Regions from separate parts of the Thermoanaerobacter sp. RKWS2 genome, predicted to be linked through region 2. Evidence: riboswitches for the same ligand, from Rfam matches in the RefSeq annotation. Region 2 holds a riboswitch; each other region holds the start of a gene.

Region 1 (10,435 bases), 280 kb from region 2:
TTGATATAAAATATTCTTTTGAGATAGGGACAATTGAAGGGAGGATAGGGGGTGTTATTATAGGAAGGAGTATTTCTGGGACTATTGGGAAAGACTTTGTATCTGTGAGATTAGGAGGAGCTATTGATGGAAATGACCTTAATTTGAGGATAAGTGGCAATGAGATATTGGGAAGATGTGGTGGAGAGATCATAGGTTTTGATGTGAAATTGGCCTTTGACAATGAAAAGATATCGGGGAGAATGGGAGGAGATGTAATAGGCTTTGATGTAGAAGGAACCTATGTAGATGTTGAGCCTATTGTGGCAGGACTTTTATTTGCTACAGCTTACTACATATATAAGGTAAATCATAGAGGAGGACAAGGTGGATCCGGCAGTGGAAATTAATTAAGTAAACTTATACATACTTTTGAAAAACTTGAACAACATAGATTTATGGTATAAAATAAGTATGTAAATAAGGAATGGAGGTTTACATATGAAGAAATTGATAGGTTTTGATTATTCAAAAGCTCTACAATTTGTAAGTCAAAAAGAAATTGAATATATGGAAAAGCATGCAAAATTATCTCTTGATATGGTGCTTAGTAAAAATGCTCAAGGAAATGACTTTTTAGGATGGGTGAGTCTTCCCAAAAACTATGATAAGGCAGAGTTTGAACGCATTAAAAAAGCAGCAGAGAAGATTCAATCAGATTCTGATGTGCTTGTAGTAATAGGTATAGGTGGGTCTTATTTAGGGGCAAGAGCGGCAATTGAAATGCTTTCTCATTCCTTCTATAATTTGTTGCCAAAAGGCAAGAGGAATATGCCGGAGATTTATTTTGCTGGAAACAGCATAAGCTCTACATATTTAAGTGATTTATTTGAACTTATAGAGGACAAAGATGTATCAATAAATGTGATTTCTAAATCTGGTACTACCACAGAACCGGCAATAGCTTTTAGAGTTTTTAGAGATTTTCTTGAGAGAAAATATGGAAAAGAAGGGGCTAAATCGAGAATATATGTGACAACAGATAGAGCGAAAGGAGCTTTAAAAAAATTAGCTGATGAAGAAGGATATGAAACATTTGTGATTCCTGACGATGTTGGAGGAAGATACTCAGTTTTGACAGCTGTAGGCCTTCTACCAATAGCAGTAGCAGGCATTAGCATAGACGATATGATGCAGGGAGCTTTTGATGCTTCAACAGTCTATACCAAAGATAACCTTAATGAAAATATCAGCATGCAGTATGCAATTTTGAGAAATATTTTGTACAGAAAAGGCAAAGCTATAGAAATACTTGTAAATTATGAGCCAAAGCTTCACTATTTCTCTGAATGGTGGAAACAGCTTTTTGGAGAAAGTGAAGGTAAAGACAATAAGGGAATTTATCCTGCTTCAGTAGATTTTACGACAGATTTACACTCAATGGGGCAGTTTATACAAGAGGGAAGCAGAAATATTTTTGAAACAGTTTTAAATGTTGAAAAACCTGTTAAAGATATAGTTATAAATGAAGACAAGGACAATATAGATGGGCTTAACTTTTTAGCAGGAAAAACTATAGATTTTGTCAATAAAAAGGCTTTTGAAGGTACATTATTGGCTCATACAGATGGGAATGTTCCTAACCTTGTAGTAAATATCCCTGAAATATCAGCTTACTATTTTGGCAATCTGGTCTACTTCTTTGAAATGGCTTGTGCTATAAGCGGATATATAAATGGGGTTAATCCATTTGACCAACCAGGAGTAGAGGCTTACAAGAAAAACATGTTTGCACTTTTAGGAAAACCAGGATATGAAAAAGAAAAAGAATTGTTAGAAAAAAGATTGGGAAAATAAATTAAAGGCCGGACAATTGCGCGGCCTTTTTAAATAGGGGTTGACTTATTTTTTTGTGTACATTAAATCGTAGTATTCTTTTAACATTCTATTAGCTGAGAAAGCTTCATAAGTCGTCCTTATACTTTCTCTCATCATGTTTTCCCATTTCGCTTTATCATTGTAGTAGGTTGGAACTACTTTATTTAAAAGGACGTCATAGAGTGCTTCAAGGTCGTGTTTGTCTAATTCTTCTATATTGTCAGACTCAAAACCATCCCCAAATTGCCAGCCATTTACTCCGTCTATACAAGCTTCTGCCCACCATCCATCTAAAATACTTAAATTTAACACTCCGTTCATGGCGGCTTTCATGCCGGAGGTACCACTGGCCTCTAATGGTCTTCTTGGATTGTTTAACCACACATCAGTGCCTCGAGTAAGCATTTTTCCTATTGTCATATCGTAATCTTCTAAGAATACTACGCTTTCAGGATATTTCTTTGTCATCTCTATTAATTTTGCGACAATTTTTTTACCCACGTCATCTAATGGATGACCTTTTCCTGAAAACACCATTTGAATTTTTTTAGACCTTAGATAATCACCTATGACTTCGTCATTTGTAAATATAAGGTCGCTTCTTTTGTAAGGAGCAGCTCTCCTTGAAAAACCTATCAAAAGCTTGTCAGCGTCTAATTTAACTCCTGTCCTTTGATATACAAAATCAATTAATTCTTGTTTTAAAATATTATGAGTTTCTAAAAGTCCTTCACCTTTGTTGTAGGCTTCTATTATCCTTTTATCTACCCAAGTGTTTCTGTCAATTCCGTTTGTTATTGAAATTATAGGAGCCTTGTTGTCAACATGTTGCCACATTTTGTTTGCAGTTTGACCGTGAAGTTTTGAGACACCGTTTGCAATACGAGAAAGTCTCAAACCTGCGACTGTCATATTAAAAGGAACACCACCAATTTGAGCCATTTGCTCAATTGAAAGGCCATTGTTTGCACCCATGTACATGAGAAGTTCTAAATCGTGAGATTCGTTTCCTTCTTTAACAGGGGTATGGGTTGTAAATACTACTTCTTCCCTTGTGGCTTTCCACGCCTCTTCAAAACTCATATTTTGATTTTCCATTTTCTCTCTTATAAGCTCAATGGCTGCTAATACTGCATGCCCTTCGTTAAAATGATAAACATCAACATCAATTCCCAAAGCTCTTAAAGCTCTTACTCCGCCAATGCCTAATACTATTTCCTGTGCAACTCTTTCTTCACCAAACCATCCATAAAGTTGACCTGTTATCCATCTGTCCCCATTTTCTGGTATATCTGTGTCAAGCAAATACAGAGGAGCATTGTCAAAGTTGTCTATCAACCATACTTTGCAATACACATTTCTATTTCTTATTTTTACTTTTACCTTTACTCCAGTGTCCTTTAAAAAGTCGTACTTACGTGTGTAATTGCGATAGGCATCATAGGGGTATCCGTCTTCACCGATATGTTGTTCTGTATAACCTTGTTTCCACAGTATGCCTATTCCTACTAAAGGCATACCTAACTCTTTTGCAGCTTTTAGATGGTCTCCTGCTAAAATGCCTAAGCCACCTGCATATAGTTTGAAATCTGACTGTAAGCCATATTCCATGCAGAAATAGGCTACTCTTGGTAATTTTTCATTACCCATATTAAACCTCCTCATTTTCCAAGTGTTAAGTATATTATAATATTAAAAAAATCATTATGCAAGTGTTTGCACAAGTATTAAAAATAAAAACAGTGTTATTGCTCGATAATTTTTATATCTATGTACGGGCCACTCAGTGAATGCTAATACTAAAAGCATTATAAAATTCACAATAGGTATAAACATCAAAAGACCATATGCTCCTCCATAACCAGTTTTATCAAAAATTTTCCACCAGATTAAACCGTAAAGTATAATTGATCCAATAGAAAGGATACCAAAAATAAGAGATGAGAACATTCAAAACATTCCTTTCTCGAAAATTTATATTCTTTACAATTATAGTATAGCAAATAACATAAAAAATTTACAGATTTATTTTAAAAAAGTTAAAAGCCTGCAAAATCTTTAGAGAGGGACAAAAAAATTTCTATTGACATAGGAGTTAATCCATAGTATCATATAGCTTAAATAGTTTAACAATTTAATACTTTAAAATCTCTTATCGAGAGTGGTGGAGGGACTGGCCCGATGAAACCCGGCAACCGGCATTTTATATGCGTCTTGGTGCCAATTCCAGCAGCGTTTCGCTGAAAGATGAGAGAGTTTTGGTGTCTCTTCTTTTGGCGAAGAGACTTTTTTATTTTTAAAAATGGAGGCGATGTAGATGTTGAAAAATGAAAATTTGTGTACTAAACTTAAGAAAAGGAAGTTTGTTGTGACAGCAGAAATTTCTACGCCAAAAGGGGTAGATATAACGAAAACTATTGAAGAAGCGAGAAAATTAAAAGGCATTGTAGATGCCTTAAATATAACGGACTGTCCTATGGCGAATATGCGGATGAGTCCTATAGCAGTCGCTCACCTTTTACAAGACCACTTAAACATTGAAGCTATTTTTCATTTGACCTGTAGAGACAGAAATCTGATAGGCCTTCAGTCAGAGCTCTTAGGAGCTTATGCGTTAGGTGTGAGAAACATACTAGCCTTGACAGGAGATGAACCTTCCCGTGGAGATACTCCTCAGGCTAAAGGGGTATATGATGTAGATTCTGTTGGGCTTTTAAAGATTATCAGTGCTTTTAATAGAGGTTATGATTACAATGGAAATAAATTAGATTCCCCAACAGAATTTTGCGCCGGTACGACTGCAAATCCAAATGATTTAAGGGATGAAGCACTAGAGAAGCTTAAAGTTAAGATAGAGGCAGGGGCAGAATTTATTCAAACACAACCGGTTTATGATGAGGAAATTTTATTTAAGTTTATTGAAAAGATTAAAAATTTCAATGTACCACTTTTGATAGGCATATTACCTCTTAAAAGCTATAAAATGGCAGTCAATTTAAATGAAAAAGTGCCAGGTATAGATATTCCAGAAAAAGTTTTAGAAAGGCTAAAGGATGGAGGAAGAGAAGAGGGAATAAACATAGCTGTAGAGTTTATAAAGCGGATACGCAGTGAAGTTGCAGGAATTCACATTATGCCTTTAGGGAGTACAAATGTTGTGTTAGAAATAATTTCAAGAGTCGATGATTTAGTCTGTGATTTTGCAGAAAATAACGTACAGATGAATTAAATGGAGGTTAAAAATGTTAGACATTTTTAAAGAACTTTCAAATAGAGTGATTGTTTTTGATGGAGCAATGGGGACACAACTTCAAGAGAGGGGTTTAAAAACTGGAGAGTGTCCCGAATATATGAATATAACCCATCCAGAAGTAGTATTTGATATCCACAGGTCCTATATAGAAGCAGGAGCGGATGTGATTGAGACAAATACCTTTGGCGCTAACAGGATAAAATTAGCAAAATATGGACTGGAAAATGAGGTTTTCAATATTGTCACTCAGGCTGTCAAAATTGCCAAAGAAGCTTCCAAAGATAAACCTGTGGCACTTTCTATAGGACCTATTGGAGAACTTTTGACCCCTTATGGAGACATGACTTTTGACGAAGCTTATGATGTTTTTAAAGAAGTAGTTATAGCTGCAGAAAGAGCGGGAGCAGATATTGTTTTAATTGAAACAATGTCAGATATGCTGGAGGCAAAAGCTGCCATTCTTGCTGCTAAAGAGAATTCAAACATGAAAGTTATATGTACAATGACTTTTCAAGAAGATGGAAGGACTCTCATGGGGTCAGACCCTATAACTGTAGTAGTTAGTTTACAAGGGTTAGGATTAGATGCCATTGGCGTTAACTGCTCGACAGGCCCCGATAAAATGGTAAGTGTAGTGGAAAAAATGTCTCAAGTTTCTCGCATACCTATTATTGCACAACCTAATGCAGGTATGCCTGTCATTCGCGACGGCAAAACAGTTTACGACTTAAAACCAGAAGAATTTGCTAGTTTCTTTCCTTTACTTGTTGAAAAAGGCGCTTCTATAGTGGGAGGGTGCTGCGGTACTACTCCTCACTATATAAAACTTGTTAAAAAAGCTGTAAAAGATTTAAAGCCAAAAGTCAAAGTCAACAAATTTACAGCTGTAGCTTCCAATACAAAAACAGTTTTCATAGGTGAAAATTATCTTTTAAGGGTTATAGGGGAACGTATAAATCCTACTGGAAAAAAGAAGTTAAGTGAGGCTTTTTTGGCGGGAAATGTGAGTTTAGCAGTAGAGGAAGCTATAAAACAGCAAAAATGCGGAGCGGAAATATTGGATGTAAATGTGGGAGTTCCTGGGGTAAACGAAGAAGAATTACTTCCTAAAGTAGTTTCTGAAATACAAAATGTGGTAGACATTCCTCTTCAAATAGATAGCACTAATATTAAAGCTGTAGAAAAAGCTATAAGAATTTTAAGAGGTAGACCCATAATCAACTCTGTAAGTGCAAAAGAGGAAAGTTTAAAAGAAGTGCTTCCTATTGTCAAAAAATACGGAGCTTGTGTTGTAGGACTTACTGTAGGAGATAAAGGGCTTCCCAAAGATAGGCATGAAAGAATTGAAAATGCGAAAAAAATTATAAAAAAAGCGGAAGAGTATGGCATACCTAAAGAGGACATATTGATAGATTGTATTGTGCTGACGGTTTCTTCTGAGCAGGAGGCCGCAATTGAGACTTTAGAAGCGATAAAATTGGCTAAAGAAGAGTTAGGAGCAAATACTGTTGTGGGACTTAGCAATGTTTCCTTTGGTTTACCTGAAAGAAGGTTGATAAACTCTACTTTTTTAGCAATGGCAGCATCTTATGGGCTTACTACTGCTATTATAAATCCCTGCGATGAAGCCATGATGGACACTTTGAGGGCATCAATGGTTTTACTAAATAAAGATAAAGGCAGTGTGAATTATCTGAATATATATGGGAAAAAGCAAAAAGAGGAGATCAAAGAGAAAGAACAACAAAAAATTCAAGAAGAAGATTTAAAATCAAAACTCTATATCCAGATTTTAGAAGGCAAAAAGTCAGGAGTAGAAGATATAGTAAAAAATATTTTAGAGGAGGAAGTTCAGCCTCTTTCTATAGTTGATAACATAATAATTCCTGCCTTAAAAGAAGTGGGAGATAGATATGAAAAAGGCATATATTTCTTGCCACAACTTTTGAGCTCTGCAGAAGTGGTGCAAAGCGCTTTTAAGATAATAAAAGAAAAGCTTCCAAAAGGTTCAGTATCTAAAGGCAAAATAATACTTGCTACAGTTGAAGGAGATGTACATGATATAGGAAAAAATATAGTAAAAGTTTTGCTTGAAAACTATGGATATGATGTAATTGACTTAGGAAAAGATGTCAAAGGAGAAGTGATATTAGAGGAAGTAAAGCGAACAGGGGCACCGTTAGTAGGTCTAAGTGCTTTGATGACGACAACTTTGTTTAATATGGAGAAAATTATCAAACTGCTTAAAGCAAATACTGATGTGAAAATAATGGTAGGCGGGGCTGTTTTGACTGAGGAATATGCCTATAAGATTGGAGCAGATTATTACGGAAAAACGGCTCAAGATGCAGTTAAAATTGCTGATAAGTTTTTCTTAAAAAATGCTCTTTTATGTAAAACTTGTGGTATTTAAAGGTGGTGTAGAGGTGTCAGTAGAAGCGGTGAAAGAGTTTTTTAAAGAGAAAGGATATGATATTAAAATAAAAATTTTTGAAGATACAAGCACTGTGGAAAAAGCAGCTAAATCTTTAGGGGTAACTCCTGGGGAAATAGCAAAGTCTATGCTTTTTAGATTAAAAGATAAATATATTATGATTATAACAGCAGGAGATAGGAAAATAGACAATAAAAAATTTAAAGATACTTTTAAAACAAAAGCAAAAATGGCATCCCCGGAAGAAGTGTTAGAAGTTACAGGGCATCCTGTTGGTGGCGTTTGTCCTTATGGGCTGAAAAATCCGGTTGAAGTATATTATGATGTGTCTTTAAAAAATTATGAGGTAGTATATCCTGCAGCTGGTGATACAAATGCTGCTGCTACCATAAAAGTCGAAGACCTTGATAAAATAGTAGAAGGAAAATGGGTAGATGTATGCCAATAGACATACATCTACTTTTTTAAAAGAATTTTTTACTTTCCATATATTCTCTTACCTGTACTAAAGTTTCTCCAAATCTTTGAAAGTGTACAATCTCCCTTTCTCTCAAAAACCTTAGAGTATCTTTTACACAAGGGTCATCTGTGAGATTTATTAAATGTTCATAAGTTGCTCTTGCTTTTTCTTCGGCTGCCATATCTTCGTGTAGATCAGCGATTGCATCTCCTTTAGCCTGGATATAGGCGGCGGTCCATAATATTCCTGTTGTATCTGCATAGAATAGGCCTCTATCATGTTCTGTATAGTATTCCCCTAATCCTTCTCTTTTTAATATTTCTACTGGTACTCCCTTTAAAAGCTTGAAAACAAGAGTTGCTATTATTTCAAGGTGTGCTAATTCTTCTGTAGCAATGTCTGTCAAAACTGCTTTTGCTTTTCCTGTAGGCATGACGAATCGCTGAGTTTGATATCTTAAAGCGGCTGCCAATTCTCCATCAGGGCCTCCATATTGGGCGATGAGGTATTTTGCCATTTTTACATCTGGTTTGCATACTTTAGCAGGATATTGTAGTTTCTTTTCATAAACCCACATAGCAAAGTCCTCCTCAATATTCTATTTCCCAAGGCCATGGGTCATCTACCCATTTCCAAGGATATTGACTTTGTGAATGACCAAAAACCATCAAGGGCCCGTAAAATTGTTCATATTGCTGTTTTAGCATAGACAATTGATTAGAATAATAGTTGTAGTCTTGAAGAGCTTTTTGGTCCTCGGGATGAGTGTCTAAATATAGATTCAAATCTATGCAGGTAAACTCTATTTCCATGATTTTCTTAAGCATAGATATTTGATTGCCATCCATTTTATCACCTCATTTTTTCGCCTACATAAGGCATATCAAGTTCAGGAAAGACAGTGCCTTTTTTAATGGCTTCTTCCGGAGGATAAAGAGATACATACTTCTGTAAAGGCACATAAGCCTGTGCAAGCTTTAGAGGAGGAAAAGCATAATCTTGTACATAAGGATTATAGTCGTACATTTTTAAACCTCCCAAATCTATATATTTACTAATATAATATTCTTGCATATATCTTTGTGATACAATAAAAAAACAGCCATTTTGGCTGTTTTAATGAACTCCTAATAGTACAAGCATTATTCCACCTGCTATTGCCGTTCCAAAAACTCCGGCAAGGTTTGGCCCCATGGCGTGCATTATTAAAAAGTTGTAAGGATTTTCTTTTATGGCTACAGAGTGGGACACTCTCGCAGCTATTGGAACAGAAGCTATACCTGCAGAGCCAACAAGAGGATTTATTTTTCCACCAGAAAGTTTATTTAAAAATTTTGCTCCCAGTACACCTCCAGCTGTTCCTGTCATAAAAGCGATAAGCCCTAAGGTGACTATCTCTAATGTCTTAATGGTCAAAAAAGTGTCTGCTTTCATGGTGGAGCCTATGGAGACTCCTAATAATATCGTAATTACGTTCATAAATTCTCCACTGACTGTTTTTGCAAGCCTATCTACAACTCCCGACTCTTTTAAAAGATTTCCTAACATCAACATTGTTATAAGAGGAGCAATTGGAGGAAGTAGTAAATCTATTAAAACAGTTATTACAATAGGAAAGGCGATTTTTTCTGTTTTTGAAACGGGTCTCATCTGTTTCATCATTATTTGCCTTTCCTCTTTTGTAGTAAGTAACCTCATGATAGGAGGTTGTATTAAAGGCATTAACGCCATATAAGAATACGCAGCGACAGATATTTGAGCCATAAGGTGGGGAGCTAATTTTTGAGTTACGTAAATTGCCATTGGTCCATCTGCACCGCCAATAATCCCTATAGCCCCCGCTTCAAATATACTAAAACCTAAAAGTTTCGCGCCTATTAATGCTATAAATATTCCTATATGGGCAAAAGCACCTAAAATCATTAAACTAGGATTTGCAATCATAGGCCCAAAGTCCGTCATGGCACCTACGCCGAGGAAGATAAGGGGAGGATAGATAACCTTTTCAACCCCTAAGTAAAAAAAGTGTATGAGTCCCCCAGGTTCCAATAAATCAGTAGCTGGTATGTTTGCTACAATACTGCCAAAACCTATTGGAAGGAGTAAAAATGGCTCATATTTTTTTACAATAGCTAAGTATATGAGGAATATACCTACCAATATTAAAAACACATTACCCCAAGTTAAATGAACAAGACCGGTAGTTTGTATCATATCATTAAATAGTTTTAACAGAAGCTCCATTTGTGTCACTCCTTATTTTTTGTTAATAAATTTTTCGATTTTACTAAATAACGGAAATATCTTTGATAATATAGCACCAATTACTAACAGAAGCATTGACAACAAAACCATGTCTATGATTGACAAATAAATAGCTCCTAAAACTGTATCTGGTACCATTATTTCACCTCCTGAAAAAATAAAAGAG
Region 2 (10,435 bases):
TGGCTTTTTCATCAATTTTCCCATCAGTGTGAAGAACTAGCTCAAAGGCTATAGCATATATTCTTGGGTAACCTTTGAATAAACCATTTTTAAGCCCTGGAAGCCCCGAATAATAACTTTTTGACAAACTTTTCCTTATTTCCTTAACTTGCTCTTCGATTATATAAAAGTTATCTAACAACCACTCCTCTTCTTGAGAAATATAGACATCCTCTTCTTTTAAAATGCTGTTCAAATTTCTGTAAACATTCTTTATGTAGTTGTAGTCTTTATTCATCCGCGGAATTAGCAAATAGGATAATTTAGTTCTCTTCATTATGTTGTGATTCTGCGCTATTTCTGCTGCATGCTTTTCCATTTCCTCCGAACTTAAAATAATATCGTCAAAATCTCCTATAGAATCTTCCTTACCCCATGTAGGCTTTTTTGAAATATGTACAACAAACGCGGCTATTAAAAGCAAGATAGCTCCTATCAACACATACTCCATAGTATGTCAACTCCCTCACTGCAATTTAGTGCTAAAAATATTATTCCCTCAAGTTTGAAATTTTAAAGCATAAAAAAATAAAAGCCCCTAATATTTAGGCTTTTATTACCACCATCCCTTTCTTTTAAAATACAAAATTTCTGCAAAAGCTATAATTCCCATAACCGCCAGAGTAACAAAATAACCATATTCTGTATTAAGTTCAGGCATATTTTTAAAGTTCATCCCATAGATACCAGTAATAAGGGTTAGAGGCATAATTATAGTCGCTATAATTGTAAGAGTCTTCATAACCCCATTCATTCTATTTGATATGTAAGACATATAAAGGTCTAAAGTACCAGTGAGAAGGTCATAGTAAGTATCAATAAAGTCAAACAAGCGCATTATATGGTCATAAACGTCCATAAAGTACAATTTGTTTTCTTCTTTTATTATAACGAAGTCATGCCTTAAAAGCGTATTTAAAACCTCTCTTTGCGCTGTTATGATTTTTCTCAATTTCAACATGTTCTTTTTTAGAAGAAATATCTTACTTTGAATTTCTTTACTCTCTTTTTCAAAAATTTCTGCTTCAATTTCATCAATTTTATTTCCCACTTCATCTACAATAGGAAAATAATCATCTATAATTTCATCTGCAAGATTATAAAGCAAAAAATCAATTCCTCTCTCAAAAATATTCGCTGCGCTCTTTGCTTTTTCATAAACAGTATTCACAACTTCCATATTACCCCAATGAACTGTAACAATATAATTTTGAGAAACAAAAAGAAAAATTTCTGAAATTCTAAATTCCTCTTCCAATTTTCTCCCTTTAAAAACATTCATTACTATAAAGTAATAATCTTTGTAGTTTTCTACTTTAGACCGCTGCTTCCTATGGAGACAATCTTCTATAGTAAGAGGATGAAACTTAAAAACATCGCTTAATATTTTGATTTCAGAATCAGTTGGGTTTTCTAAATCAACCCATAAAAGATTTTTATTGTTAATTTTTTCTGTAATAGTATTAGGGGAAATACTGACAATTTCCCCTTGTGAATATGATAAACACCTAATCATTTCATTCCTCCCATACTTCTATATCTCTAAGCCACTTAGGATAATAATTTTTAACTACCCCTTTTGCAATTCTGCCCCATCCCGCAGGAAACCCTTCTATAGTAAAAAAATCCAGCCGTCTTCTAAGTCCAATTCAAAAGTTTCTCCTTTTAAATATTTTTCCTTTTGTTCTCTTTCAAGTTCCAAAAGTCTTTTAGCTTGTAAAGTTTTAATTCCCATTGCCAACCAGTGAGAAGGCTCAAACCTGTTTTTCTTAAGCTCCCCTAACTGCCAACCGTATCTGTATACCTTTATATTACTCAAATCCGGTAAACCCTCTGATACATGGTAAACAAAATCATTATGCACTTCAATATTTAGATTATCTAAGTCTAAATTAAGATATTTATCAGCAAAATCGTAAAATAGTTGTAATTCTTTTTGCTTTTTTCTGCCTTTTGCTTTTTTAAATCTAGAGTCTGGTTCTTCTTCCTCTTTTTTTCTCAGTTTCGCAATAAAATGTCCTTCTCCTCTCACCTTATGTGGCCATAATCTCATGCATTTTTTTAAATCTTCAGGACCTTCAACCCATTCGGGATGCCCTCTGTCAAAGAATTTGCTAATCTCACTTTCTTCAATTTCAAATTCAGGATGTTCTTCTAAAAATTTTTTTATAACTCCTTCATCCTCCTCAGGAGCAAAAGTACAGGTAGAATAAACCAAAATGCCTCCCTTTTTTAATAAAGGAGCTACACTTCGCAAAATATTTCTCTGTGTAATAGAACAACTCATGACATTATTTAAAGACCAAATTTTCCTTGCTGTAGGGTCTTTTCTAAACATTCCCTCTCCTGAACAAGGAGCATCTACCAAAATTTTATCAAAATATCCTTCAAATGCGGTAGCCAACTTTTCAGGAGTTTCATTTGTTATGACAATATTTCTTATTCCCATTCTCTCTACATTTTCCACCAGTGCTTTTATTCTTTTTTTATCTATTTCATTAGCAACAATTATTCCTTCATCGCCAATTTTCGTAGCTATGTGTGTAGTCTTACCACCGGGCGCTGCACTTACATCGAGAATCTTTTCCCCTGGTTTAGGGTCTAACACCTCCACAACTGCCATCGCTGTCGGCTCTTGAATATAGTAAAGTCCTAAAATATGGTACAAATGGTTGCCCGCCTTTTCTTCTTTATCATAATAAAACCCAGTTGGGCACCAAGGAATTGGGGTTATCTCAAAAGGAACAATTTTTTTAAACTCTTCTACACCGATTTTTAATGTATTCACTCTTAAGCCTTTTTGAGGCTTTTTGTCGTATTCCTTTAAAAAATCTTCATACTCTTCTTTAAGTAATTGCTCCATTCTCTTCAAAAACTCTTTTTTTACTGTAATTTTCATCTTATTACTACCCCTATCTTATTGATTGAATAATATACTGACAACTAATCTTTTAGATTACTAATAACTTTCCCATTATTTTCAGCTGATAATAATATTTTATCCAAAATAACCTGGTCTTTGTAGGCTTCCTCAAAAGTGGGTGTCTCACTAAATACAATTTTATCCTCTACTATATTTGTAAAAAAATTTATAAGGCTTGCCATGTGTAAATCTACCATCCATCCAAGAGAATACTTTTCTGTAGGATATATTGACTCCACATACTCGCTAAATTTGCTTTTTTTATCGTAATCGCCAATTATTTGGATATTATCTTGCTTTTTATATAATACAGCATAACGAGGATGTTTTGTAGATATTTTTATTGAGCCCTTTGTACCGTATATTTCAAATCGAGTCTCCTCCTCAAGGTCGGCAGATATCCTTGAGGCTTCGATACTTCCCCATCCTCCATTTTTCATTTCTATTTCTACATTTGTCCAGTCATCTACATCCACTTCTTCATAAATTTCAGAGCCTTTGGATACAGGCCTTTTTTTAAAATATGTCTTCGAATTTGATCTTAAAGACTTTATTTCTCCCATCATAAATCTTACTGCATCCACAAGGTGTATCCCCATGTCAACTATTGCTCCACCACCAGAAGTAGCTTTTTTCATTTTCCAGGACATAGGCCTTTTAGGGTCCATATAGCCCGAATGAAGCATCAACGCCTTAAAATTTAAAATTTCACCTATCTCTCCATTTTTTATCATGTCTCTTGCCTGGTTTACAGCGGGCATAAACCTATACATTAAAGCTGTTTGATGTATTATCCTTTTTCTTTTGCCTTTTCCATTATTTCATAGGCTTCTTTGCCGTTAACTCCTATTGGCTTCTCAAGATATAATGGAATGCCTTTTTCTATCACTTTCATCGCCTGTTCATAATGAAGGTAATTAGGGGTACATATGTCGACAGCATCAAGGCCGCCCTCTTCCAACATTTCTTCAATACTTTTTACACCTTTTTCAAAAAAATGTGGTATATCTTCTATGTTATTCTTGTACACAGGTCCAAGTTTCACTTCAAAAGGAAGGTTTTTAAATATTAAAGGCATTGAAAAACAAGCTATAGAATGGATTGTCCCAATAAAGCCAAGCCCTATAAAGCCAAGTTTTATTTCTTTTTTTGACATTAAAATCACCTCTTTATAAAATTACGATATATTTTAATTATAACATTAATAAAGCATAAAAAAGAACAACCCCTTTTAAAAGGGACTGTTCTTTTACAATTATACACAAACCATTTCTTTATTGTATGTTTCTTCTATAAAATCCGAAATAATAGGTCCAATCTTATCTATATCCACCAAAAAAGAGTCATGACCTTGCATTGAAGATATTTCTTCAAATTTGCCACACCCTCCTGAAGCATTAAGTTTTTTAATGAAATCCCTCATGTACTTAGAAGGAAAAATCATATCTGTATCTATCCCTATCATGAGTATTTCCGCTTTAATCCTTTTAAGTGCCATCTTCAAAGAACCATAAGGCTTCGTAATGTCATGTTCATTCATAGCCCATAAAATATATAAATATGAATTTGCATCAAACCTGTTTATAAAAGACAAACCATGATAGTTGAGGTAATTTTCCACTTCAAAATTGTTTTCATCTCTTAACCTATCAAATCTATAGTCAAATAAATCACCACTTTTGTAGGTTATCATTCCCAGCATTCTGGCAGTGCTCAATCCTTTATCAGGTTTATGGGGCTTATCATAGTAATCACCGCCGTAAAAATGTGGGTCATTTAGTATGCATTGTATTCCTACATGATTATACGCAATATTAAGAGGAGTAAGCTTATAATCAGCAGCTATGACAATAGATTTATCCACTAAATCCGGGTATGTCACTGCCAACTCTAAAGCCTGCATTCCTCCCATAGACCCTCCAATAGCGACTTTTATCCGGTCTATGCCAAGATAATCTAGAAGAAGTTTCTGCACTCTCACCATGTCTCTTATATTAATTTTTGGAAACCTTAAACCGTAAGGTTTTCCTGTTTTAGGGTCTATAGAAGAAGGGCCTGTCGTTCCATAACAACTGCCAAGAAAGTTAGAGCATATGACAAAATACTTATCTGTATCAATATACTTGCCCGGACCAATTAAAGGGTCCCACCAGCCCACGTTATTTTTCCCAGGATGCATACCTGCTGCATGGGCACTGCCACTTAAAGCGTGTTCCACAAGTATCACGTTATTTTTTTCTTTATTTAATTTTCCATAAGTTTCATAAACAATAGTAAGTTCATCAAAGCTATATCCACTTTCTGTAGTGAATATATTTTTCCCTTTTAGTGTAACCTTTTTTTCCTCAACTATCATTTACATCAACCTTTCCTTATCTATTCTTGCGATGCATAAAGGGCATTATCAAGGTCTTCTAATATATCTTCTATGTCTTCCAGCCCTACAGAAAGTCTTATCATATCCTCCGTAACACCAGAAGCTAACTGTTCTTCTTTTGATAACTGCTGATGGGTCGTGCTGGCTGGATGTATAACCAAAGACTTTGCATCCCCTATATTAGCAAGATGAGTAAATAATTTTAAACTCTCTATAAACTTAATGCCTGCTTTTAATCCGCCTTTTATGCCAAAAGTCAAAACTCCTCCTTGCCCTCTTGGCAAATACTTTTGTGCCAAAGCATAATAGGGACTTGATTTAAGTCCTGGATAATTCACCCACGAAACGTAGGGATGAGAAGCTAAAAACTCTGCAACTTTTAAAGCATTTTGACTGTGCCTTTCCATCCTAAGAGATAGAGTCTCTAATCCTTGTGCGAATAAAAATGCATTAAATGGACTCAAAGCAGTACCCAAATCCCTTAAAAGCTGCACCCTCGCTTTTACAATATAAGCTGCTTCGCCTACATCTTTTACATACCTTATACCATGATAACTTGGATCTGGTTCTGTAAGTTCTGGAAACTTTCCATTGTCCCAATTAAATTTTCCAGAATCTACTATAACTCCACCTATAGAAGTCCCATGTCCACCTATAAATTTAGTCGCCGAATGTACCACTATATCAGCCCCAAACTCGATAGGCCGTGCAAGGTAAGGAGTTGCAAAAGTATTATCTACAATGAGAGGAATTCCTGCAGTGTGGGCAATTTCTGCTATTTTTTCAATGTCAGCCACGTCAATCTTTGGATTGCCAATAGTCTCAACGTACAAAGCTTTTGTGTTATCTGTTATTTGACTTTTAAAGTTTTCAGGATTGCTGGGGTCCACAAACTTAAAATTTATACCAAACTTTTTCAAAGTAGTCGCAAAAAGATTATAAGTCCCTCCATAAAGATTGGTAGAAGATACAATCTCGTCTCCTACTCCTGCGATATTAGTAACTGCCAGCGTTATAGCTGCTTGACCTGAAGATACAGCAAGGGCACCTACCCCACCTTCTAATGCAGCTATTCTCTTTTCAAAAACGTCAACTGTGGGGTTCATCATTCGAGTATATATATACCCTTCTTCTTTTAAGGCAAAGAGGTCTGCAGCATGTTGTGTACTTTTAAAAGCAAAGGAAGAAGTTTGATATATAGGAAGGGCTACAGCTCCCGTAGTTGGGTCAGGCTCCCACCCTTCATGAATTGCCAAAGTTGAAAAACCATATTTTTTAGACATACTTTTAACTCCTTTCACAAAATTTTTTAAATCACTTCTACAAAATCCTCAAATTTACTTACTTCTTCTGTTATATCCTCTTGCAAAACTTTAAAAATAGTTTTTATCTCGGTTATTTTTTCTAATTTTTCTGTAAATGTCTCAACACTTTTCTTCATTTTAACAATAGCTGTAAATGTGCCGTTTTCATAGGAAGATTCCACAATTGATACTTTTTGTTCTTTTAAAAACTTTAAAACTTTTTTCAAACCTAAAATATTTTCTTTATGAGTTTCAAGCCTTATATAAAAAGTATCTGTAAAACTTCCCTGACGAATTGGAAGAAAGTTTATCCTCTTATTATCTTTGATATCATAGTTTAACAATATATCAATTAAATCTGCCACTACAGCATCCCCTGTAGGAAGTTCTCCAGCACCTTTTCCTACAAAAACATATTCACCAAAACTATCCCCTCTAAGTATGATAGCATTATTTACGTCGTTTATCCTTGACAAAATATTATTTTCTTCGACTAAAACTGGTTCCACTCCTGCAAAGATGCCATCTTTGACTTTTTTGCCCCAGGCAAATAATTTTATTTTATATCCCCACTTATTGATGTAATTTAAATCTTGAGTCGTGATTTCGTCTATTCCTTTTCTGGTTATAGAATTTACTGGCACGTTTATATTGAACACTTTCCTCATTAATATAGCAAGCTTATAAAGGGCATCAAAGCCTTTTACGTCATAATCGGGATTTGCTTCTGCATATCCTAATTGCTGGGCTTCTTTAAGTGCTTCTTTATAACTTCTACCTTCAGTAGTCATTTTGGTGAGAATATAATTAGTAGTGCCATTTATTATACCGCCTACAAAATCTATTTCATCTGTAATTTTTAATCTATCAATTTGATGCAGTATAGGTATAGCCCCACCTACACTTGCCTCACATTTTAGAAATACTCTATTCTTTTCTGCTATTTCATTTAATTCTTCTCCATGCTTAGCTATCAATTCTTTATTTGCAGTGATTACATGCTTCCCTGAAGCCAAAGCCTCCTTCACATATTCGTAAGCTGGAGAAATACCTCCTATTGCTTCAATAACTATTTTTATCTCTTTATCTTTCAAAATTTCTTCAGCATTTTGGGTAAGTAGTCCTTCTACCTTCACTTTCCTTGGCTTATTGAGATTTTTCACGAGTATCTTCTTTATCTCAGGATAAACCCCTGTACTCTCCCTTATATGACCTCCTCTTGAAGTTATCAATTTATATACTCCTGTTCCTACTGTTCCAAGTCCTAATAATCCGATTTTTATTTTCATGTCACACCTCCAAATAAATTTTTAGGCCCTCTTCTCAATGAGAAGAGGGCCTAATAATCCGCCACTCCTCTCATCTCTCAGGTTAGACACCCTAACCTGCAGGATTTGGCACCAGACGCATATAAATGCCGGTTGCCGGGTTTCATCGGGCCAGTCCCTCCACCACTCTTGATAAGAGGTTTGTGTGTAATATTATATTCAATTTTGCATGTTGTAATCTATGTTATCACTTTGAAACTGTAAAGTCAAGAACTTTTTTTGTACTCTTTCTTAAATTTTTTGGTTAGTTGTATAATTAAATGCAACAGATAAAAAAATAGAAACCATAGTGAAAATCGTGTATGATATAGGTGTCAACTCAACATCATACAAGGAGGATTTTCACTATGGTTCATAATAATGATACCACAAAAAATCGTTCTTTTAAACACTTAAGTAGCTATGAACGAGGAGAGATCTATGCATTACTCAAAGAAGGAAGAAGTATTCGGTATATTGCTAAAAAACTTAATCGATCTCCAAGCACTATAAGCCGTGAAATTAAACGTGGAACTACTACACAACTTAGAAGTGATTTATCTTCTTATACAAGCTATTTTCCTGAAACCGGTCAAGCTATCTACGAAAAAAATCGTTCAAATTGCGGAGCTAAATTTAAAGTAGCTAAAGCAGAAGATTTCTTGAAATATGCTGAAAATAAAATATTAAATGAAAAATGGTCACCAGATGCAGTTGTAGGCTATTGTAAAAAAGACCCAAGCTGGAATAATAAAACCATTGTTTGTACTAAAACACTGTACAACTATATAGATAGAGGATTATTAAAAGTTAAAAACATTGATTTACCTTTAAAACTACGTTTAAAACCAAGGAAGAAACAAAACCGTAAAAATAAACGTATTATGGGTAAAAGTATTGATTTTAGGCCTAAAGAAGTTGAAAGCCGTGAAGTTTTTGGGCATTGGGAAATAGATACGTTAATTGGCAAGAAGTCTAATGACAAGGTGCTTTTAACATTAATAGAGCGTAAGACTCGCCATGAAATAATATTACTATTGGATACAAAAGACAGTAAATCTGTTAAAGATGCACTATCAAAATTAAAAGATATGTTTGGTGACAATTTAAGCAAGGTCTTTAAAACAATAACATCTGATAATGGTACAGAGTTTAGTGATTTAGAAAGTGCTCTTTTAGAATATGGCGTAGAAGTATATTATACACATCCATATTCATCTTGGGAAAGAGGTACAAATGAACGACATAACGGTCTTATACGACGTTTCATCCCTAAAGGTAAAAGTATTAAACATTTATCTATAGATACGATAAAGAGAGTAGAAAACTGGCTTAATAACCTTCCTCGAAAATTGTTAAATTATAAAACACCTAAAGAATGCTTTTATGAAGAGCTGGCAAAAATCTGTTAAGCCCATCCCTTATAAAGTATAGAGCTCGCTCGTGATTTGTCAAGGGGCAGGCTTCGCCTGACTTAAACCCTTGACAAATCACGACCTCCGCTCAATTTGTTAACTAAGATGGGCTTAAGGTTATATATGATTTGTTCCAAATCCTATATCTACATGATTTTCATTAGGTGTTGCATTTAATATTGCAATTTATATCTTAAATTTTTTCTAAATTATAATATACGCCGATTTTTTTTAGTGGTATAATAATATTGTATAATATTTATACCCTATCGATTATAAAAATTTAATATTTGCCACATGGGGTGCCGGCGTAACCGGCTGAGAAAAAGGTGTTGCCTTTTAACCCATCGAACCTGTTAGGTTAGTACCTGCGTAGGGATGTGGTCATCTGCCATGGCTATAATCCCCATGGTTTATTTATTTTTTAAGGAGGTTTTTATTATGACACAATTGGAATACGCCCTTTCAGGCATTGTCACAAAAGAGATGAAAATAGTCGCAGAGTATGAAGGAGTAGACGAAGAATTTATTTTAGAAGGAGTTAAAAAAGGAGAAATAGTAATACCATCAAACATCAACCACAAAAACCTCATTCCCAAAGGCATAGGAAGGGGTTTATCGACAAAAGTAAATGCCAATATAGGAACCTCTGATGCATACCCTGAAATTGAAAAAGAAATTGAAAAATTAAATGTTGCTGTAAAAGCTGGAGCAGATGCGGTAATGGATTTAAGCACAGGGGGCGACATTAACCAATCTCGTAGAAAAATACTTGAAAATTCCCCTGTCCCTGTAGGAACTGTCCCTATGTATCAAGCAGCTGTAGAATCTATATCCAAATACGGTAGCATTGTAGCTATGCCTGAAGAATTTATTTTTGAAGTTATAGAAGAACAAGCAAAAGACGGGGTTGATTTTATTACAGTCCACTGTGGTCTAACATTTGAATCATTGAAAAAGCTTAAAGACAACGGCCGAGTGATGGATATAGTAAGCCGCGGTGGCTCCTTTACAATTGCTTGGATGCTCCATAACAACAAAGAAAATCCTTTGTATAAACATTTTGATAG
Region 3 (10,435 bases), 610 kb from region 2:
CAAAGTCTCGACTGGCTTTTTCTAATAATTCCTTAACCTCTTTTTTCATTTCACACTCAAACACATCTCTTTGGGCTACTTTTTCAAACCACTTATATAACTTATTCAACTCATCTTCATTTTCCTCTAATTCTGCAAAAGTAAAATTTTTTCTTGCTATCTCTTTTTCAATCTCTTTAAAAAACTCTTCACATTGTTCCTTTATTTCACTATATTCTTCCCTCCTTTGATGATTAAATTGTTCTATCACATCCTTCTCTATTTCTTCATCAAGGGCCACTACTTCAAAGGCTTTAAAATCTCCTCCAAAGCCTTTAATTTCATCCTTTAACTTTTCTATTTCTTTTACAAGCCTTTCCATGTAAGGCACAATACATACAGACTGTTGTAAATACAAAGCGCCAATTTTTTTATTCTTCTCCATATAGTAACTCTAGCTGTAGAAGAATCACTTGGGACCTTATACACAAAAAGTAACCACTTCAACTTTCCACCTGGTTACCCAAACTGTACAAAACTGGACAGTTCAGATAGCTGGGGTATTTATAGTCCGCCCTTCAGACTTTCCCTGCCCCAGCAGGCGGTATTTGGGAAAACCATAGCCCCTGCCCCAAGAAGCAGGAACTCGCGCCTTACGGGTCTCTCCACTTGCCCTGAATTAGTAATTCCTTCAGGGTAGAGAAGTCTCTTGGCACTTTCTCAGGGGAGAGTGGCGTTACCACCGCTACCTTGAGAACTTGCCAGAAATTATAGGTACTAAAACTTGTTCCATCCAGAGGTTTTAGTACCTTTCCTGACTCACTCTCAAGGCTTTGTATAAATTTTATTACTTTGTTTATTTCTCTTAAATGTTTTTTCTTTAAATGCTTGTTTCTAACTGTTTTCTTTACATGCTCTTTTAATTCTTCTAATTCATCTACAGTCAATGCGTTGAGAAACTTTATATAATTATCTGGTATCTTTTCTTGCAGTCCCAACCCTCTTCTTGCTATTACATAGGCTGCTGCTATATCTTTCGTTATCATGTATTGCGGTGCATATTTTAACATTCCTATTATTGATGTGTAAGAAGGGTCTACCTCTATTACTTCTATCCCTTCTCTTTTTGCTAGTGTTTTTATTTTTGAAAGAAGTGATTTGTAGCTAAAGTTATGTCTTATCCTTCTTGATTTTCTCCCTGAAAAATCTCCTCTTTTACCTTTTTCTTTTATTTCTAATTCTTCAATTATTATTGCTTTTCCTTTCTCTTTTGCTATTTTTACTATCTCATGAGCATATTGCCATCTGAAATATTCTCTTTTGTCCTTACTGCCACTTGCAAGCTCTGGCATTGGTATACTGCCATAGCTTATTAGATTACCTTTTTCATCTGTCTCTGCCCATGATATGTTGTCTGGATATGCATTTAAATCTATTCCTATGACTCCTTTTCCTTTTGTTATTTTTATTTTTGGATATTCTTCTTCAATAGCAAAATAGGCGTATATACTGCCGTTTTTAAGTTTTAATTCTACAGAGTAGGGTATGTTTGATTGGGCAATTTCCTGTAGAAGTTCTCCTCTGCTCTTATTCTTTTTGTAGCCTGCTTCTATTCTGGCGTATAAGTATTTTCTTTCCCCTACATTTATCCTTAAGAAAGTGCCATTTTCTTTTATTTCTATTCTTGTGTTGAGATTTCCTTTTTTGCTTTTATCTCCTCTTGAATAGAGATTCCCTTTTCTTCTTTCTTGCCACTTTGTTTTTAGCTTTTGATATTCTTTCCCATTTATATGGCGCTTTTGAAGTTTTCCAAACAAGTCTCTTCCTCCAAAAATGACTTTCTTTGGATTTTCGCCTAATTCTCTAGCAGATTCTAATGTGCTTCTTGCTTTCATTATTGCATCATCTACATACCTTGAGTTTAAATTGAAAGTTTTCGGAAGGTCCCTTTTTAATGTTTTTCTATCATAACCTTCTAGAAGCCTTTTATATGCAAATCTCATGCAGGACGACCATCTTCTCATTAAGTCTAATACTATTTGTTTGTCTTGTTGATTTAAAAAAATGAGTTTAGCCTGTATTACTATCATGCTCTTTGCTCCTTTGTCCATAAATTCTTGCTGCAAATGAGGACTATTGCTATTAAGTCTTCTGCCAACTCTTTATTTGCGTATTCTTCATTTTCTTTATCATTTAAAATTGTTAGTTCTACCCCAAAGCTTTCCATGAAAAATTTGAGATATTCAAAGCCAAATCTTGCAAGTCTATCAGGATATTCTATTACAACTTTTTCAACCTCTCCTCTTTTTATCTTGTTCAAAAGCTTTAACAATCCTCTCCTGTTTTCATTTACTCCACTTGCTATTTCGGATATAACTTCATACTGCCATCCTTGAGAATTAGCATACTCTTCAAGCCTTCTAATTTGATTCTTAAGATATTCTTCTTGTTTCTTTGTGGACACTCTTGCATACAAAACTACTTTGGGTTTTGGTTTTTCTTCCAGCATGCCTAATAACTTCTCTATATCTTCTTTTTTGTACCTTCTTCTTCCTTTTGGTGTTCTAACTGGGGTTATTAATCCTTCTTTTTCCCAGTTTATTAATGTAATTCTGCTTATATCATATAGCTCTTTAACTTTTTTATAGTTAATAACATTTGTCATCACCTAATTGAAATTACATCATTTTTTACTATTAATTTCAACTGTTTTGACCTCCTCTATCTTTCTTTCTCTTGCTTTTCAATTTTCTACTTATGGCAATTAAACTTTAATTCCTATTTTTACATCTTGTTTTATTGTAACAAATGTTACAACTAAAATCAACACAATCAATTTTTCACTATTAAACCCTTCGATTTCATGGTATACTTTTTATATACAATAAAATCTGGAGGTTATAACTATGGCTTTGGACGGTATAACTTTACATGCAATAACAAAAGAATTAAAAGAAGAAATTATTGGTGGAAGAATTGATAAAATATATCAACCTGTAAAAGAAGAATTAATCTTTATAATACGAAATAAAGGTAAAAACTATAAACTGCTATTGTCTGCTAATGCAAATTATCCAAGAATATATCTTACAGAAGAAAATAAAGAAAATCCTGCTGAGCCTCCAATGTTTTGCATGCTTTTGAGAAAATTTCTTCAAAGCGGCAGGATAATAGATATAAAACAAGTAGAATTTGACAGAATAGTAAAAATCGATATAGAAACAAAAGATGAATTAGAAAATCAAACAATTAAAACTCTAATTATTGAAATAATGGGAAAACACAGCAATATCATATTAATTGACAAAGCTACTCAAACGATAATAGATAGCATAAAAAGAGTATATTCCGATATGAGTAAAGTAAGAGAAGTACTACCTGGGAGGCAATATGTCTGCCCACCACTGCAAGAAAAGTTAAATATAAATAATCTTTCGTTACCTTCTTTTAAAGAAGCTGTTAACAACTACAAATCAAAAAAATTGAAAAAGCCTTAATAGATATTCTACAAGGATTTAGCCCCACTTTAGCAAGAGAAGTTGCTTTTAGATGTAATGTATCTGACAGATTTGTAGAATCAATAGAAGATGAGCAAATTGAAAATCTATATCAAAACATAAAAAATATATGAAGATGTTTTAAGCTTAAATTTAAAACCTTGCATTGCTTTTCAGGAAAATGAAGTAATTGACTTTTCTTGTATTGATTTATCTCAATATATTACAAAAACTTTTTTCCCTACAGTGAACCAAGCTGCTTGTAAATTTTTCAGTGAAAAAGCAAATATAGTAAATTTGCAAGCAAGGTCCTCGGATTTAAGAAAAATCATCAACAACAATTTAGAAAAACTTTATAACAAATTAGATAAACTTCAACAAGAATTAAACGAAGCAAAAAATGCTGACACTTTTAGACTTTACGGCGAACTTATAACAGCAAATATGCACCTTCTAAAAAAAGGAATGGAAAGCTTCAAAACCATGAACTATTACACTGGCGAAGAAATTGAAATACCCATTGACAAAAAATATTCCCCTTCAGAAAATGCCCAAAGATACTTTAAAAAATACAGCAAGTTAAAAAATGCCAATAAAATAATAGAAAAACAAATATCCGATACTCTTGAGGAAATAACTTATTTAGAAGGTCAACTAGTGAACTTGGAAAATTGTACATTACCATCAGAAATAGAGGAAATAAAAAATGAACTGTCTGAACAAGGGTATATACATAAGCAGCAAAAGAAAAAAATATCACGGCAAACTCTTTCTCAACCATTGCATGTAGTATCTTCAGACGGTTTCGACATATATATAGGGAAAAACAACACTCAAAACGATTATCTAACGTTAAAATTCGCAAATCCTAACGATATATGGCTTCACACAAAAGACATACCAGGGTCCCACGTCATAATAAAGACAAATAACAAATCTGTGCCTGAAACAACTCTTATTGAAGCTGCAAAATTAGCCGCCAAATATAGCAAAGCGAAAAATTCTTCAAATGTACCTGTTGATTATACCTTAAAAAAATACGTAAAAAAACCTTCTGGCGCAAAACCAGGTTTTGTAATATATACAAACCAAAAGACCCTTTATGTAAATCCAGAGTAAGATGCTTTTTAGGCATCTTACTTCTTATTTTAAAGGCACACTAAATATAGGAATATATTTTCTTCTATTTTCTTGTATAACGCTCTCATACAAAAAAATTGTATCTACTAAAATAGCCTCTTTCTCTTGTTTTTCAAAAAGATTATTTACTTCTTCTATGTCAATGCTTAAACGTATGTCTCTGGCAATAGTAATGTGGGAAGTAAATTTTCTTTCATCTTTTGCAAATCCTATTTTATATAATTCTTTATCTATATTGTGATGCAATTTATTTAGAAATTCACTTTCTTCTGTTCCTATCCACAAAACTCTCATCTCCTTATCACCTTTAAAAAATCCTACTTCTGAAAGTCGTATGTAAAAAGGGCTGATGCCTTTTACTGCAACTTTTGCCGCTTCTTCTATTTTAGAAATAGCCTCTACTTCTATTTCTCCTAAGAATTTTAATGTGATGTGGAAATTATCTTTATAAGTCCATCTCCCTTTTACAGTATAATTTTTCAATGTTTCCTGAAATCTCACTATCTGCTCTATAGCTTTTTCGCCTATATCAATTCCAATAAAAGCTCTCATAATTATCCTCCTTGTTCACTTATTATTGTTATTATTTTCCTGGTAATAATTGTTTCTATTAATAAACTCCTCTTTTAAAATTCCCATTACATATTCATTTATGTACTTACCGTGCTTATATACTACTTCTCTCAATAGCCCTTCTTTTTTAAAACCACATTTTTCATAACTCTTTATTGCCCTTTCATTAAAATCATAAACCCTTAACTCTACTCGATGTAAATTTAATTCATTAAAAATAAAATCCAGTAGTAAATTTAAAGCTTCCGTACCATAGCCTTTATTTCTGTGTTTTTCTTCCCCAATCATTATTGCAATCTCACAGTTTCTATTTTTCCAGTCGACATTATTATATGAAACATTTCCTATATATTCACCTGTGCTCCTAAGTATTATAGCGAATTCTCCATTTTCTTTTGGATCTTTTTTTGTTTTCCACCTTTCTGCAACAGTTTCTACTGTAACAGGATATGGTATACCCGGCATCGTTAAATTTCTACTATCATCACTATTCCGAAACTCTACAAATTTTTCAAAATATTTGCTCTCAAATGGAACAAGTTCAATTCTATTACTTTTTAACATGACCAAAACCCTCCAAAGAAATTTTTAATTTATTATAGCACAAAAATCAGAAGAAAAGTGATCCTTTTTAAAAAGTTCAGTGTGCTTTTCACTAAGTTTATTTAACATTTCATAGGCTTGCATAACTGGTGTTAGTATATTATTGTAGACACTTTTGGATTAATTATTGCGATAACAATGACATTTTCGCTGGCTATTGACAAATTGCTTTTTAGCCTATTGACAAAAGTTTATGTTGATGTTATTATCTAATTAAATTGCTGAAGTGAATAATAAAATAAAAACTCTTATCGAGAGCAGGTGGAGGGACTGGCCCGATGAAACCCGGCAACCGGTGGCCGAAAGTTTTAAACATGCGGCTGCACGGTGCTAATTCCTGCAGAACGTTGAGTTCTGGCAGATAAGAGGATTTAAAAACCTCTTCGTACTGTCAGAAGAGGATTTTTTATTTTTATTTTGGGAAAGGAGGCTTTTCTTTGATCTATATTAGAAATCTTACAAAAGTTTATCATTCAGCTTCAGGAAATGTTAGGGCTTTGGAAGACGTCAACCTCAACATAGAAAAAGGCGATATTTTTGGAATTATAGGTCTGAGCGGTGCTGGAAAGAGTACTCTCCTGCGCTGCATAAATATGCTCGAAAAGCCAACTTCCGGTTCAATTGAGATAGATGGTGTTGAAATGACTCGGCTTTCTCCCTCTGAATTAAAAGAAATGCGAAAAAAAATAGGCATGATATTCCAGCATTTTAATCTGTTATCATCCAGAACTGTCAGAGGCAATGTGGCTTTTCCTTTGGAGATTGCCGGGCTGGACAAAAGGACAATCGATAAAAAAGTAGAAAATCTTTTAGAGCTCGTGGGGCTTTCCGACAAGGCCGACAACTATCCTTCTCAGCTTTCAGGCGGTCAAAAACAGCGGGTAGGCATAGCACGAGCCCTGGCTAATGATCCGAAAGTTCTTCTTTGTGACGAACCTACTTCAGCGCTGGATCCAGAAACAACTCTTTCTATTTTAAATCTTTTAAAAGATATAAATAGGGAGCTGGGAATCACCATAGTTCTCATAACTCATGAAATGAATGTCATTAAACAAATTTGCAATAAAGTAGCAGTTATTGAAAAAAGTCGTGTGGTAGAACAGGGACCTCTTATTGAAGTATTTAAAAAACCTCAAACAGAAACCGCACGAAATTTTTTAAAATCTGTAACTTTATCAGAAATACCTAAGGAATTAAAAGATAGGATTGAAAACTTGTCCCACGAACACTTGGAAGGCAAAATTATTAAAATTGCCTTTTTCGGCGAAATTACAACAGAACCTGTCATATCAAGCATTATAAGAAAATTTGATGTTGACACCAATATTCTCTATGGAAACATTGACCACATCCAGGGTATGCCCTACGGTACTCTTATAGTTGAGCTAAGAGGCAAAAACGGTGAAACAGACGCTGCTTTAAAATATCTAAAAGATTTGGGACTCGACGTGGAGGTGATTGAAAATGTCTGAAACTATAAACTTATTGCTGGTCGGAACGTGGCAAACTATATACATGGTAGTGGTATCAACGCTCATAGCAACAATTTTTGGTGTACCACTTGGTGTGCTGTTAATGGTAACTGACAAAGATCAGATACTGCATAACGAACCTTTAAACAAAATACTAGGTACTATTGTAAATATTTTCCGTTCTGTACCCTTTGTAATACTTTTAATTGTACTTATACCTTTCACCCGGTTGCTTGTAGGAAAAGCTATAGGAACCACTGCTGCTATTGTTCCACTTTCTGTAGCAGCTATCCCTTTTATGGGAAGGCTTACCGAAACAGCATTGAGAGAGGTAGACCGCGGTGTCATTGAAGCAGCCCAGTCTATGGGAGCTTCGCCTTTTCAAATTATAACTAAGGTGTTAATCCCTGAGGCTCTACCTTCCATAGCAGCAGGGGTTACTATAACTACTATAAATTTAGTAGGATATTCTGCAATGGCAGGTGTTATAGGAGGTGGTGGGCTAGGAGATTTAGCAGTAAGATATGGATATCAGCGATTTATGCTCGACATTATGCTTTATACCGTAGCAATTTTGGTAGCTATGGTACAACTAATTCAATTTCTAGGAGATATATTAGTAAAACATCTGTCAAGGAACCGGTAAATTATATTTAAAAAGGAGGAAATTAAAGTGAAAAAAATTTTAACCGTAGTTTTACTATTTAGTCTTATAACACTTTTTATCTCAGGATGTGGAGCAAAACAAACATCCCAATCCCAAACACAGGACACATCAAAGATAACCATCAAAGTAGGAGCTACTCCAGTGCCCCACGCCCAAATTTTAAACGTCGTAAAACCTATACTTGCGAAAGAGGGAATTAATTTAGAAATTGTAGAGTTTACAGATTATGTGCAACCTAATCTAAAACTTGCTGAAAAAGAATTAGATGCTAATTACTTTCAGCATATTCCTTATCTTGAAGACTTTTCAAAGGAACATAATCTCAATTTAACATACATTGCTAAAGTTCATATCGAACCTATGGGAATATACTCACAAAAAATTAAAAATCTCAGTGAATTAAAAGAAGGTGCTACTATTGCCATACCAAATGATGCTACCAATGGCGGAAGAGCTTTGCTACTGCTGCAATCAGCTGGAATAATAAAATTAAAACCAGATGCAGGTATTAAAGCAACAGTAAATGACATTGTCGAAAATCCTAAAAAAATTAAGATTTCCGAGTTGGAAGCAGCTACTCTGCCAAGAGTATTATCAGATGTAGACGCAGCAGTAATAAATACCAACTATGCGTTGGAAGCTGGACTTGTACCCACTAAGGATGCTCTCTTTATCGAATCAGCAAATTCCCCTTATGTCAATGTACTGGTAGTTCGCAAAGGTGATGAATCAAGGCCTGAACTTAAGAAGTTAGCCGAAGCCTTAAATTCTCCAGAAGTTAAAAAATTTATCGAGGACAATTATAAAGGTGCCGTAGTACCTGCTTTCTAAACAGGAGGCGATCTTATTGTCACAATCTCATAAAATTATTGGGGTTATCGCTGGTACTCCAGTAGATACTCAAATGGGAGTTGATTTTGTGAAAAAAACGGGATTGAAGCATTGGGAATTTCCACGGCTTCAACCCCGGATGAACAAAACATCCTCCAATTTTTAAAACCTGATGTCCTCACACAAAAAGTAATCTCTATCATCGGGGATTTTAAAAAAGAAAACATAAAGAAGATAATGATTTACTGCAATTCTCTTTCAGCTGCAATAGACCTTGAACTCGTAAAACAAAAATACCCAGATACTAATATTGTAACACCTCTTCAAGTATACCATAGTGTAGCTTCAAAGTACAATCGGCTGGTAATTTGGGCTGCTAATAGTCAATCCTTAGAGGCCATAGAAAAGATATTTTATGAAAATAACCCGTTAGTTCAAATTATCGGAATAACTATGCTTCCTATAATAAGGGCAATTGAAAATTTTGAAATTCCAGAAGTTATCATCGAGAAATTTAGTCTCGCTGATTTAGTACCTAAAAATTTTAATGCAGATGGTATAGTACTAGGTTGCACCCACTTACCTTATTTGAAAGAAAAGCTTGCAGAAAAATTAAATATGCATATTATTGACCCTGCAGAAGAAATGCTACTTGAACTCCTTTAGTTAAACTAATTGCAGTTACTAATTCCACCACATAAAAAACAAAAACTAGAAAAGAGGTAGTCCATTTTAAAAACAGACTACCTCTTTTTAAATATGTATAAAATTTTACCGGCAGCGACCTACTCTCCCGCGAAAGCAGTACCATCGGCGCTGGAGGGCTTAACTTCCGTGTTCGGAATGGGAACGGGTGTTTCCCCTCCGCTATCGCCACCGGAAATCTAGACCCTCAAAACTGCACAAAGCCTTCTCGGTCAAGTCCTCGACTGATTAGTACCGGTCAGCTAAGAGTGTTTCCACTCTTACACCCCCGGCCTATCTACCTCGTGGTCTTCGAGGTGTCTTACCCCGGCACTCAACTCTACTCACTAGTGGAAAGACTATTCTTTATCCTCTCTTTTAGCCATCTACGCCCTTGTCCTGACTTTTTTAAATGTTTCTCCCTTATTAACGCATCTTTTTTATCTCTATATGCTTCATAGTATACTAATCTCCATTTTCCTTCTCTTGTACTCTTTACTTCTTTTCGTTGATGCGCTAAATACCTTTCCTTTATATTAGACGTATAGCCTATATATATCTTTCCTTTTTCATTTGTCAGGACATACACATAATACATCTTGCCTTCCTCCAGTAAGTATAGTTGAGTGCCGGGTGGGAAACCTAATCTTGAGGCGGGCTTCACGCTTAGATGCTTTCAGCGTTTATCCCCTCCGAACTTGGCTACCCAGCTGTGCACCTGGCGGTGCAACTGGTACACCATCGGTTCGTCCACCCCGGTCCTCTCGTACTAGGGGCAGTGCCTCTCAAGTTTCCTTCGCCCGCGACGGATAGGGACCGAACTGTCTCACGACGTTCTGAACCCAGCTCGCGTACCGCTTTAATGGGCGAACAGCCCAACCCTTGGGACCTACTTCAGCCCCAGGATGCGATGAGCCGACATCGAGGTGCCAAACCTCCCCGTCGATGTGGACTCTTGGGGGAGATCAGCCTGTTATCCCCGGGGTAGC

The links. A riboswitch is a leader RNA that binds a small molecule or an ion and turns the genes downstream of it on or off. The one in region 2 is predicted to bind S-adenosylmethionine.
Region 1: another riboswitch for S-adenosylmethionine. It lies ahead of OEI98_RS10400 (methylenetetrahydrofolate reductase); the one in region 2 lies ahead of OEI98_RS11755 (homoserine dehydrogenase).
Region 3: another riboswitch for S-adenosylmethionine. It lies ahead of OEI98_RS08635 (methionine ABC transporter ATP-binding protein); the one in region 2 lies ahead of OEI98_RS11755 (homoserine dehydrogenase).

Annotation. Positions count from the first base shown of each region.
Region 1 is NZ_CP110888.1:1,948,521-1,958,955, reverse strand. It holds gene OEI98_RS10415 (hypothetical protein) at 1-389, shown strand, start outside; gene OEI98_RS10410 (glucose-6-phosphate isomerase) at 481-1,836, shown strand; gene glgP (alpha-glucan family phosphorylase) at 1,882-3,507, opposite strand; SAM riboswitch class I at 4,007-4,111, shown strand; gene OEI98_RS10400 (methylenetetrahydrofolate reductase) at 4,175-5,086, shown strand; gene OEI98_RS10395 (homocysteine S-methyltransferase family protein) at 5,100-7,523, shown strand; gene OEI98_RS10390 (YbaK/EbsC family protein) at 7,492-7,992, shown strand; gene OEI98_RS10385 (manganese catalase family protein) at 8,009-8,581, opposite strand; gene OEI98_RS10380 (spore coat protein CotJB) at 8,595-8,852, opposite strand; gene OEI98_RS10375 (spore coat associated protein CotJA) at 8,857-9,030, opposite strand; gene OEI98_RS10370 (sodium ion-translocating decarboxylase subunit beta) at 9,121-10,248, opposite strand; gene OEI98_RS10365 (hypothetical protein) at 10,261-10,407, opposite strand.
Region 2 is NZ_CP110888.1:2,227,066-2,237,500, forward strand. It holds partial or broken gene OEI98_RS11720 (GH36-type glycosyl hydrolase domain-containing protein) at 1-490, opposite strand, end outside; gene corA (magnesium/cobalt transporter CorA) at 596-1,555, opposite strand; partial or broken gene OEI98_RS11735 (RsmB/NOP family class I SAM-dependent RNA methyltransferase) at 1,557-2,938, opposite strand; partial or broken gene OEI98_RS11740 (Gfo/Idh/MocA family protein) at 2,983-4,118, opposite strand; gene metX (homoserine O-acetyltransferase MetX) at 4,218-5,318, opposite strand; gene OEI98_RS11750 (homocysteine synthase) at 5,339-6,622, opposite strand; gene OEI98_RS11755 (homoserine dehydrogenase) at 6,649-7,932, opposite strand; SAM riboswitch class I at 8,000-8,110, opposite strand; gene OEI98_RS11760 (IS30 family transposase) at 8,319-9,362, shown strand; TPP riboswitch at 9,654-9,761, shown strand; gene thiC (phosphomethylpyrimidine synthase ThiC) at 9,807-10,435, shown strand, end outside.
Region 3 is NZ_CP110888.1:1,616,827-1,627,261, forward strand. It holds partial or broken gene OEI98_RS08600 (Chromate resistance protein ChrB) at 1-486, opposite strand, end outside; gene OEI98_RS08605 (IS200/IS605 family accessory protein TnpB-related protein) at 633-2,069, opposite strand; partial or broken gene OEI98_RS08610 (IS607 family transposase) at 2,050-2,644, opposite strand; partial or broken gene OEI98_RS15080 (Rqc2 family fibronectin-binding protein) at 2,886-4,226, shown strand; gene OEI98_RS15315 (NFACT RNA binding domain-containing protein) at 4,257-4,595, shown strand; gene thpR (RNA 2',3'-cyclic phosphodiesterase) at 4,620-5,168, opposite strand; gene OEI98_RS08630 (GNAT family N-acetyltransferase) at 5,184-5,753, opposite strand; SAM riboswitch class I at 6,038-6,160, shown strand; gene OEI98_RS08635 (methionine ABC transporter ATP-binding protein) at 6,230-7,264, shown strand; gene OEI98_RS08640 (methionine ABC transporter permease) at 7,257-7,910, shown strand; gene OEI98_RS08645 (MetQ/NlpA family ABC transporter substrate-binding protein) at 7,938-8,762, shown strand; partial or broken gene OEI98_RS08650 (Asp/Glu racemase) at 8,779-9,428, shown strand; rRNA gene rrf (5S ribosomal RNA) at 9,535-9,643, opposite strand; rRNA gene OEI98_RS08660 (23S ribosomal RNA) at 9,676-10,435, opposite strand, start outside.